One region of the Prosthecodimorpha staleyi genome, then DNA from elsewhere that is predicted to be linked to it. Evidence: predicted binding sites of a transcription regulator. Region 1 holds the regulator's gene; the other holds the start of a gene.

Region 1 (4,210 bases):
TCGATGTCGGCGACAAGAGCGTGACCCAGCGCACGGCCGTCGCCGAAGGCCATGTGACCATGCTGCCCGAGACGCTGGCGCTGATCCGCCAGGGCCTCGCCAAGAAGGGCGACGTGATCGCGACCGCGCGCATCGCCGGCATCATGGCGGCCAAGCGCACGCACGAGCTGATCCCGCTCTGCCATCCGCTGCTGCTGACCAAGGTGGCCGTGGAGATCGAGGCCGACGAGGCGCTGCCCGGCCTCAGGATCACGGCGACCGCACGGGTCTCCGGGCAGACGGGCGTCGAGATGGAGGCGCTGACGGCAGTCTCGGTCGCCTGCCTGACGGTCTACGATATGGCCAAGGCGGTCGACCGCGGCATGGTGATCGGGGGCATCCGGCTTCTGGAGAAGTCGGGCGGCAAGTCGGGCCCCTGGCAGGCCGCCTGACCGGGCAGCGCGACGCAGGCACGACGGGGAGAACGCAGGCATGGCCGGAGGATTGCTGTCGGTGGAGGCCGCCCGGGCGCGGCTGCTCGCCGGGGTGGAACCGCTCGGCGGCGAGACGGTCGCGCTCGCCGCGGCGGCGGGCCGGGTCCTCGCCGCCGGCCTCGCCGCCACCCGCACCCAGCCGCCCTTTGCGGCCTCGGCCATGGACGGCTACGCGCTGCGGGCCGAAGACGCCGTCGCCGGCTGCCGCCTCGCCGTCATCGGAACCGCGCCGGCCGGACGCGCCTTCGAGGGCCGGCTCGGACCCGGCCAGTGCGTGCGGATCTTCACCGGCGCGCCCGTGCCGGAGGGCGCCGACACCATCCTGATCCAGGAGAATGCGCGGGTCGTCGCCGAGCGCGAGATCGAGGTCGTCGAGCCGGTCGCGACCGGCCGCCATATCCGTGCCGTCGGGCTCGACTTTCGTGCCGGCGACGTGCTCATCCCGGCCGGTACGCGGCTCGACTGGCGGACCGTCTCGCTCGCCGCCGCCATGAACCATCCGGTGCTGCCGGTGCGCCGCCGCCCCCGGGTCGCGGTGCTGGCGACCGGCGACGAACTGGTCCCGCCCGGCGCCATGCCGGGACCCGACCAGATCGTCGCCTCCAACGCCTTCGGCGTGCTGGCCATGGTCGAAGCCCAGGGCGGCCTCGGCATCGATCTCGGCATAGCCGCCGACACCGAGGCGGCGATCGCCGAGAAGATCGGCGCGGCACTGGCCGCGGAGGCCGACATCCTGGTCACGCTCGGCGGCGCCTCGGTCGGCGATCTCGACCTGGTCCAGAAGACGCTCGGCGGCGCCGGCATGGATCTCGGCTTCTGGAAGATCGCCATGCGGCCCGGCAAGCCGCTGATGTTCGGCACGCTCGGGCCGATGCGCGTGCTCGGCCTGCCCGGCAACCCGGTCTCAGGCCTCGTCTGCGCGCTCCTGTTCCTGAAGCCGCTGCTCAAGGCACTGCTCGGCCTCGCGCCGGCGATCGAAACCGAGGAACCCGCCGTGCTGGCCGCGCCACTGCCGGCGAACGACAGCCGGCAGGACTACCTGCGCGCGACCTTCGAGCCCGGCGGCACTGTGCCGCCGCATGTCCGGCCGGTCGACCTGCAGGATTCCTCGATGCTGAGCCGGCTCACCCGTGCCGATTGCCTGGTCGTGCGCGCGCCCGGCGCCGAAGCGGCGGCGGCCGGCGATGCCTGCCGAATCATCCGCTTCTGAGCAGGCCGGCCGCCGCGCGACCAACCGAGAGCCGGCTAAACAATTCGATCGGTTCGCCGGGCATCCCGGCGGCAGACCGGCAACGCGCCGATCCCGGTTCGCGCCGGTTCGCGTCCGGCCGCGCCGGTTTTGCGCCGAACGGCGCCACCATGCCGAACCACCGGCCGGGCGCGAGGGCGGGCATGCCGGCCCGGCGGGATTCGGGACCGCACATGAGCGATTTCGACCATCACGGTTTCGTTTCGATGCGTGTCTCTTTCGTTCGTGTTCCGTTTTTATCGAAAAATTAACACTTGTAGAACATCGAGGGAACGTGTAGCTTTAGTTCGTGATTTGTACCGGTCCATCAGAGTGTTCGGGCAGTCGTGACGGTCGATCGATCGTCTTCGCCGCCGCGATGCTGCCGAGGGCCGGCGGTCGGATCCGAAGGGCACGAAACCTGGAAACGAAACCGAAGGCGGCGATCGATGCTGACGCGGAAGCAATTCGAGCTCCTCATGTTCATACACGAGCGGCTGAAGGAAGCCGGCGTCCCGCCCTCCTTCGACGAGATGAAGGATGCGCTCGACCTGCGCTCGAAATCGGGCATCCATCGCCTGATCACGGCCCTTGAGGAGCGCGGCTTCATCCGGCGCCTGCCCAATCGGGCGCGCGCGCTGGAAGTCGTCCGGCTGCCGGATTCGGTCGTGCCGGGCCTTGCCAGCGCCCGCAACGCCAAGGGCTTCGCCCCCTCGGTGATCGAGGGCAGCCTCGGCAAGATGAAGCCGGTGGGGCCGGCGGAAGAGAAGGCGCAGGTCGTCTCGGTGCCGGTCATGGGCCGGATCGCCGCCGGCACGCCGATCGCCGCCATCCAGACCTACAGCCACGCGATCCCGGTGCCTCTCGACCTGATCTCGTCCGGCGACCATTTCGCGCTTGAAGTGCGCGGCGATTCCATGATCGAGGCCGGCATCCTCGACGGCGACACGGTGGTGATCAAGCGCTCGGAGAATGCCGATACCGGCGACATCGTCGTCGCGCTGGTCGACGAAGAGGAGGCGACGCTGAAGCGGCTGCGCAAGCGCGGCGCCTCGGTCGCGCTGGAAGCCGCCAATCCGGCCTACGAGACCCGCATCTTCGGCCCCGACCGGGTCAAGATCCAAGGCAAGCTGGTCGGCCTGATCCGCCGCTACTGAGCGGCGCGGCGCTCGGGCCCGGTGGCCGGAGCGGTCCTGGTGCCGGTCGAGCTGAGATCCGGGGTCCGATGTCCGGGGTCCCTGGATGGCTGGCCGTACGGTGGGGGCGTTGGGCGTGGCGTCATGGGCCGGCGCGGACTGTCCCAGCGCGGTCGGAGACTGCACGACTACGGGCCGGCTGCGTGCCAGGGGCGTCGGCCGGCGGGCAAGCTGGCGGTGATCGTGGCCTGCGGCGGGGTCGGACCTGCGGGCTCCAGGGCGGAGGCAGGCTGATGGTCGTACTGGTCGCCGCGATCGCCCGGTTCGGCTTCGGAGGACGGGCGATGTCCGGTCGACGCGGGCGGCCGGGGCCAGTCGAGCGTCAGCGCGCCGGTACGGGCCAGCGTCTTGCGGTCGATGACGACGGCGCTCGCCGCGCAGCCCGGCGGGGCGTCGAGCGTGGTCACCACGATGGCGGCCAGCCGGCAGTCCTCCTCGAAGGCGCGCGGGTCGCGCACCAGGGCCAGGATCCGCGGCGCACGGCCGGGATGCCCGTCCCGGAAGGCGCAGCCGAGCGGGTCGCAGCGCCAGTCCCCGGCAAGGTCGCGGGCGGCGGTGGGGCTGCGCGGGTCGGCACCAGCGGCGAGCCAGGTCGCGGTGGTGAAGCGGTTCGCGCGAGCGTCGAGGATCGCCAGCCGTCCGTCGGCCGCCCGAACCGCGATCGGCGCACCGCCCTGGCCGACCAGGATATCCGGCCGCGCCGCGAAGGGGGCGACCGCCAGGGCCGCCGCCAGCGCCACGAGGCCGAGACGGCGCAGCGGCGTCGTCCAGAGACAGAACCAGAGGATGCCGGCGATCGCCAGCGGCAGGCTTGCCGGATGGATGCGCCCGATCAGCCCCTGCCCGCCCGGCCAGGCCGAGACCATGCGGGCGACCGCCAGCATCGCGTCGATGCCCCAGCCCATCACGGTCAGCGGCACGATTTCGAGACCGAACGGGATGGCCAGCATGGCGAGGCAGGCGAAGGGCATGATCACGGTACCGACGATCGGCAACACGATCATATTGGCGATCATGCCGTAGGGTGCCGCCCGGTGGAACTCGGCCGCCACGACGGGTGCGGTCGCCAGACCCGCCACGAAGGAGGCCGCCGCCATGCCGATGACATGGCCGAAGCCGCGCCGGACCAGTTCCGCAACGATCCCGGACGCCTCGGCAGAGGCCGGGTCGGGCGGCCGGGCGCTGAGGCCGCGCCACGCCGAGACCAGCGCCAGAACCGCCAGAAAGGACATCAGGAAGCTCGGCTCGACCACAGTATGGGGCTCGATCGCCATCAGCGCGAGCGCCGCGAAGGCGACGTTGCGCTGGCTGAC
Region 2 (4,210 bases), on a different contig from region 1:
GAAATAGGTGCGCTGGGCGATGGTGAAGGTGAAGAAGACGCCGTCGGCGACGTAGCAGACGGCCGCGATCCAGGACTGGTCGGACAGCGCGTAGCCGGCGAAGACCAGGATCAGCGAGATGTTCTCGATCATGATCGTCCGGCGTTCGCCGATCCGGTTGATCAGGTGGCCGAGCCGCGGGCCGACCACCGTGTTGATCGAATAGGTTGCGAGCATCAGGATCGAAATCTCGGCGACGCCGAAGCCGAACTTCTCGACCAGCAGGAAGGCGCCGAAGGCCGTGAAGATCTGCCGGCGCGACCCGGTCATGAAGGTCAGCGCGTAATAGAGCCAGTAGCGCTGGCGCAGGACCATCGACTTGCGCTGCGGCACCGGCCCCTCGAAGCGCGGGAAGATCGCGATGGCCACGAGCGCGCCGACGATGCACAACCCGCCGGTGATCAGGAACACGGACTGATAGCTCGGCCGGATCGCCCACCAGATCAGCGCGATGCCGCCGAAGGCGACGAATTGCGAGGCCGCCGTCACCGCCGACAGCCGCCCGAGTACCTTGGGCGCCTCCTGCTTGGAGAAGAGCTGCAGCGTCAGCGACTGCGCCATGGTCTCGTAGTAGTGGAAGCCGACCGACATGATCAGCGTCGTCACCCAGAGCCCGTGAATGCTCGGGAAATAGCCGGTCGCCGCCACGCCGATTCCGAGCAGGACCAGGCTGACATAGGCCAGGGTCTGTTCGCGCATGATCAGCAGGAACAAGAGCGCCGACACCGCCAGCAGCCCCGGTACCTCGCGGATCGACTGCAAGAGCCCCATGGCGAGGCCGTCGAAGCCGGCCTGCTCCTTGGCGAAATTGTTCAGGAGCGCGTTCCAGGCGGCGAAGCCGAACCAGTTCACCGCGGCGAGCGCGGTCAGGAAGACGATCGGGCGATGGGTGAGCGGCGCGGCGGGCGGTGTGGTCATTGCCCACCAATAGGGCAGGAATCCCGCACCGAGAAGCGCCGAAGCGGCAGGCGAGCCCCGTCGGCAATGCGCAACTGCGGCTTGGCCCCGTGGCCGGGGTTCGTCTCCGGCGCCTCGCCCTGGCCGGCATCCGACATCTGCGACAGGTTGCACACCGCTCGTGATAGGGTGGGCACGCGATCGGACCGGAGCCGCACGATGTCAGACTTCCGAACACGGATCGGCTTTTGTTTCCTGGGGGCGTGGCTGGCGGCGGCGGCCCCGGCGGCAGCCGAGCCGGAAAGCCGCCTCTTCAACGGCATGTGCGACGCGTCCGCCGCCGTGCCGATCGATGCCGGGCATTTCGTCGTGGCCAGCGACGAAGACAACACGCTCAGGATCTATGCCCTGGCGGGCGGCGCGCCGAGCGGCACCGTGCCGCTCGCCGGCTTCCTCAGGACCGGCACGCGGGAATCCGACCTCGAGGGCGCCGCTCGCATCGGCGACCGGATCTACTGGATCGCGTCGCATGGTCGGAATTCGAGCGGCAAGCTGCGCGCCGAGCGGCAGCGGCTGTTCGCTACCGACATCGTGCCGGGCGGCGCCGTCACCTCGCTTGCACCCGCCGGGACGCCATCGACCGGCCTCCTGCCGGCGCTCCTGGCCGCCCCGGCGCTCGCGCCCTACGGGCTTGCGGCCGCAGCGGAGCGTGCCCCGGAGGCCGCGGGCGGGCTGAACATCGAGGGCCTCGCCGCCACGCCGGACGGCCGGCTGCTGGTCGGCTTCCGCAATCCCCTGGTCGACGGCAAGGCGCTGGTCGTGACGCTGGACAATCCGGCCGACATCGTCGCAGGGGCCGCACCGGCGATCGGGGCGGTGTCGCTGGTCGCGCTCGGCGGGCGCGGCATCCGCAGCCTGGAGCGCATCGGCGACGGCTACCTGATCGTCGCCGGCCCGACCGCCGATGCCGGCAGCTTCGCGCTCTACCGCTGGTCCGGCGGCGCGGCCGATCCGATCGCCGTGCCGGGCATCGATTTCGGCACGTTGCGGCCCGAGGCCCTGTTTGCGGTCGCCGGATCGTCGGAGCTTCAGATCCTGAGCGACGACGGCGGGGTGAAGATCGGCGGCGCCGAATGCAAGTCCCTGCCGGCCGCGCAACAGCACTTCCGCGGCATCACCGTCACGCTGAACTGATCCGCCAAGGAGTGCCGTGACGCGAGAAATTCCGATCGTGCCGGCCGACCGGCACGACCGTGACAGATCCCGCCGGACCGCCCTGCCCGGCCGCGTCGGCATGGCCTATATAGGGGATCAGGAGAACGAGTCGGAAACATCATGAGCGCAGGCAAGCCGCCGTCGCGCCGCCCCGCGGCGGCGCCGGACGACATCCTGGACGATCCCTTTGCGGAAGCCCCCTTCCCGGGCGATCTGCCGAACGAGCCCGAGACGCCCGGTCCCGAGATGGACGGGTACGATCCGGTCGCGTTCGATCGGATCCCGTTTGGCGACGAGCCGGCGTCCGGGGACGATGCCTATCCGCATGACCGCTTCGCCGACGACGCCACGGGTCATCCGGGCGCCGGCGACGGCTTTCCGTTCGATCCGGACCACCCCGTTCCGGCCGGCCTCACCCGCTCGCGTGCGCCCGCGCCGCCGCCGATGGCGCGTCCGGGCGGCATCGCGGCGCGCGCCGCCGGCCTGCGCCCGCCGCCTGCCGAATCCGCCTATCTGGACAATCTCAATCCCGAACAGCGCGACGCCATCCTGACCACCGAGGGTCCGCTCCTCGTGCTGGCCGGCGCCGGCACCGGCAAGACCCGCGTCCTGACCACCCGCATCGCCCATATCCTGGCCACGGGCCGTGCGCGCGCCGGCCAGATCCTGGCCGTGACCTTCACCAACAAGGCCGCGCGCGAGATGAAGCACCGCATCTCGTCCCTGGTCGGCGAGGCGGTCGAGGGCATGCCGTGGCTCGGCACCTTCCATTCGATCGGCACCAAGGTGCTGCGCCGCCATGCCGAACTGGTCGGGCTCCGGTCCGATTTCACCATCCTCGACATGGACGACCAGCTGCGCCTGATGAAGCAGATCATCCAGGCGGCCGGGATCGACGAGAAGCGCTGGCCGGCGCGCCAGCTGTCCGCCTTCATCGACGGCTGGAAGAACAAGGGCCTGACACCGGACCGCATCCCGCCCTTGGAGGCGCGCGCCTTCGGCAACGGCAAGGGCGGCGAACTTTACCGTGCCTATCAGGACCGCCTGAAGGCGCTGAACGCCTGCGACTTCGGCGACCTGCTGCTGCATGTCATCACCATCTGGCGCGCGCATCCGGACGTGCTCGCCGACTACCAGCGCCGCTTCCGCTACATCCTGGTCGACGAGTACCAGGATACCAACGTCTCGCAGTATATGTGGCTGCGCCTGATCGCGACCGGCTCGAAGAATGTCTGCTGCGTCGGCGACGACGACCAGTCGATCTATGGCTGGCGCGGCGCCGAGGTCGACAACATCCTGCGCTTCGAGCACGATTTCCCGGGTGCGAAGGTCATCCGGCTTGAGCGAAACTACCGGTCGACCGGCCACATCCTGGCCGCCGCCTCGCATCTGATCGCCCACAACGAAGGCCGGCTCGGCAAGACGCTGTTCACCGACGCCGAGGACAAGACGGCCGAGAAGGTCGTGGTCGCCTCGGTCTGGGACAGCCAGGAGGAGGCCCGCGCCATCGGCGAGGAGATCGAGCGGCTGCAGCGCGACGGCCACGCCCTGTCGCAGATCGCCGTTCTGGTGCGCGCCTCGTTCCAGATGCGCGAACTGGAAGAGCGCTTCCTCAATATCGGCCTGCCCTACCGGGTCATCGGCGGCCCGCGCTTCTACGAGCGCCAGGAAATCCGCGACGCGCTGGCCTATTTCCGGGTCACCTGCCAGCCGGCCGACGACCTCGCCTTCGAGCGCATCGTCAACGTGCCGAAGCGCGGGCTCGGCGACGCGACCATCCAGCAGGTCCATGCCTATGCGCGCGCCAAGGGCGTGCCGCTCCTGCAGGCGACCGCCGAGATCGTCGAGACCGAGGAGCTGAAGCCGAAGCCGCGCAGCGCGCTGGCCGGGCTGGCCGCGTCCTTCGCGCGCTGGCGCGGCGATCTCGACAGGCTGCCGCACGGCCAGCTGGCCGGAATCATCCTGGACGAGGCCGGCTATACCGAGATGTGGCAGCAGGACAAGTCGGCCGAAGCGCCCGGGCGACTGGAGAACCTGAAGGAACTGCTGCGCTCGATGG

Evidence for each region. The regulator LexA, encoded in region 1, represses DNA repair genes until DNA is damaged. The targets are predictions, from matches to a motif close to TGTTCNNNNTGTGTTCNG.
Region 2: the regulator LexA is predicted to act here: its motif matches at 2,252-2,269, upstream of KL771_RS18195 (ATP-dependent helicase).

What each region holds. Positions count from the first base shown of each region.
Region 1 is NZ_JAHHZF010000001.1:592,872-597,081, forward strand. It holds gene moaC (cyclic pyranopterin monophosphate synthase MoaC) at 1-431, shown strand, start outside; gene KL771_RS02600 (molybdopterin molybdotransferase MoeA) at 472-1,683, shown strand; gene lexA (transcriptional repressor LexA) at 2,151-2,858, shown strand; gene KL771_RS02610 (ComEC/Rec2 family competence protein) at 3,026-4,210, opposite strand, start outside.
Region 2 is NZ_JAHHZF010000009.1:61,928-66,137, reverse strand. It holds gene KL771_RS18205 (MFS transporter) at 1-957, opposite strand, end outside; gene KL771_RS18200 (DUF3616 domain-containing protein) at 1,156-2,130, shown strand; gene KL771_RS18195 (ATP-dependent helicase) at 2,272-4,210, shown strand, end outside.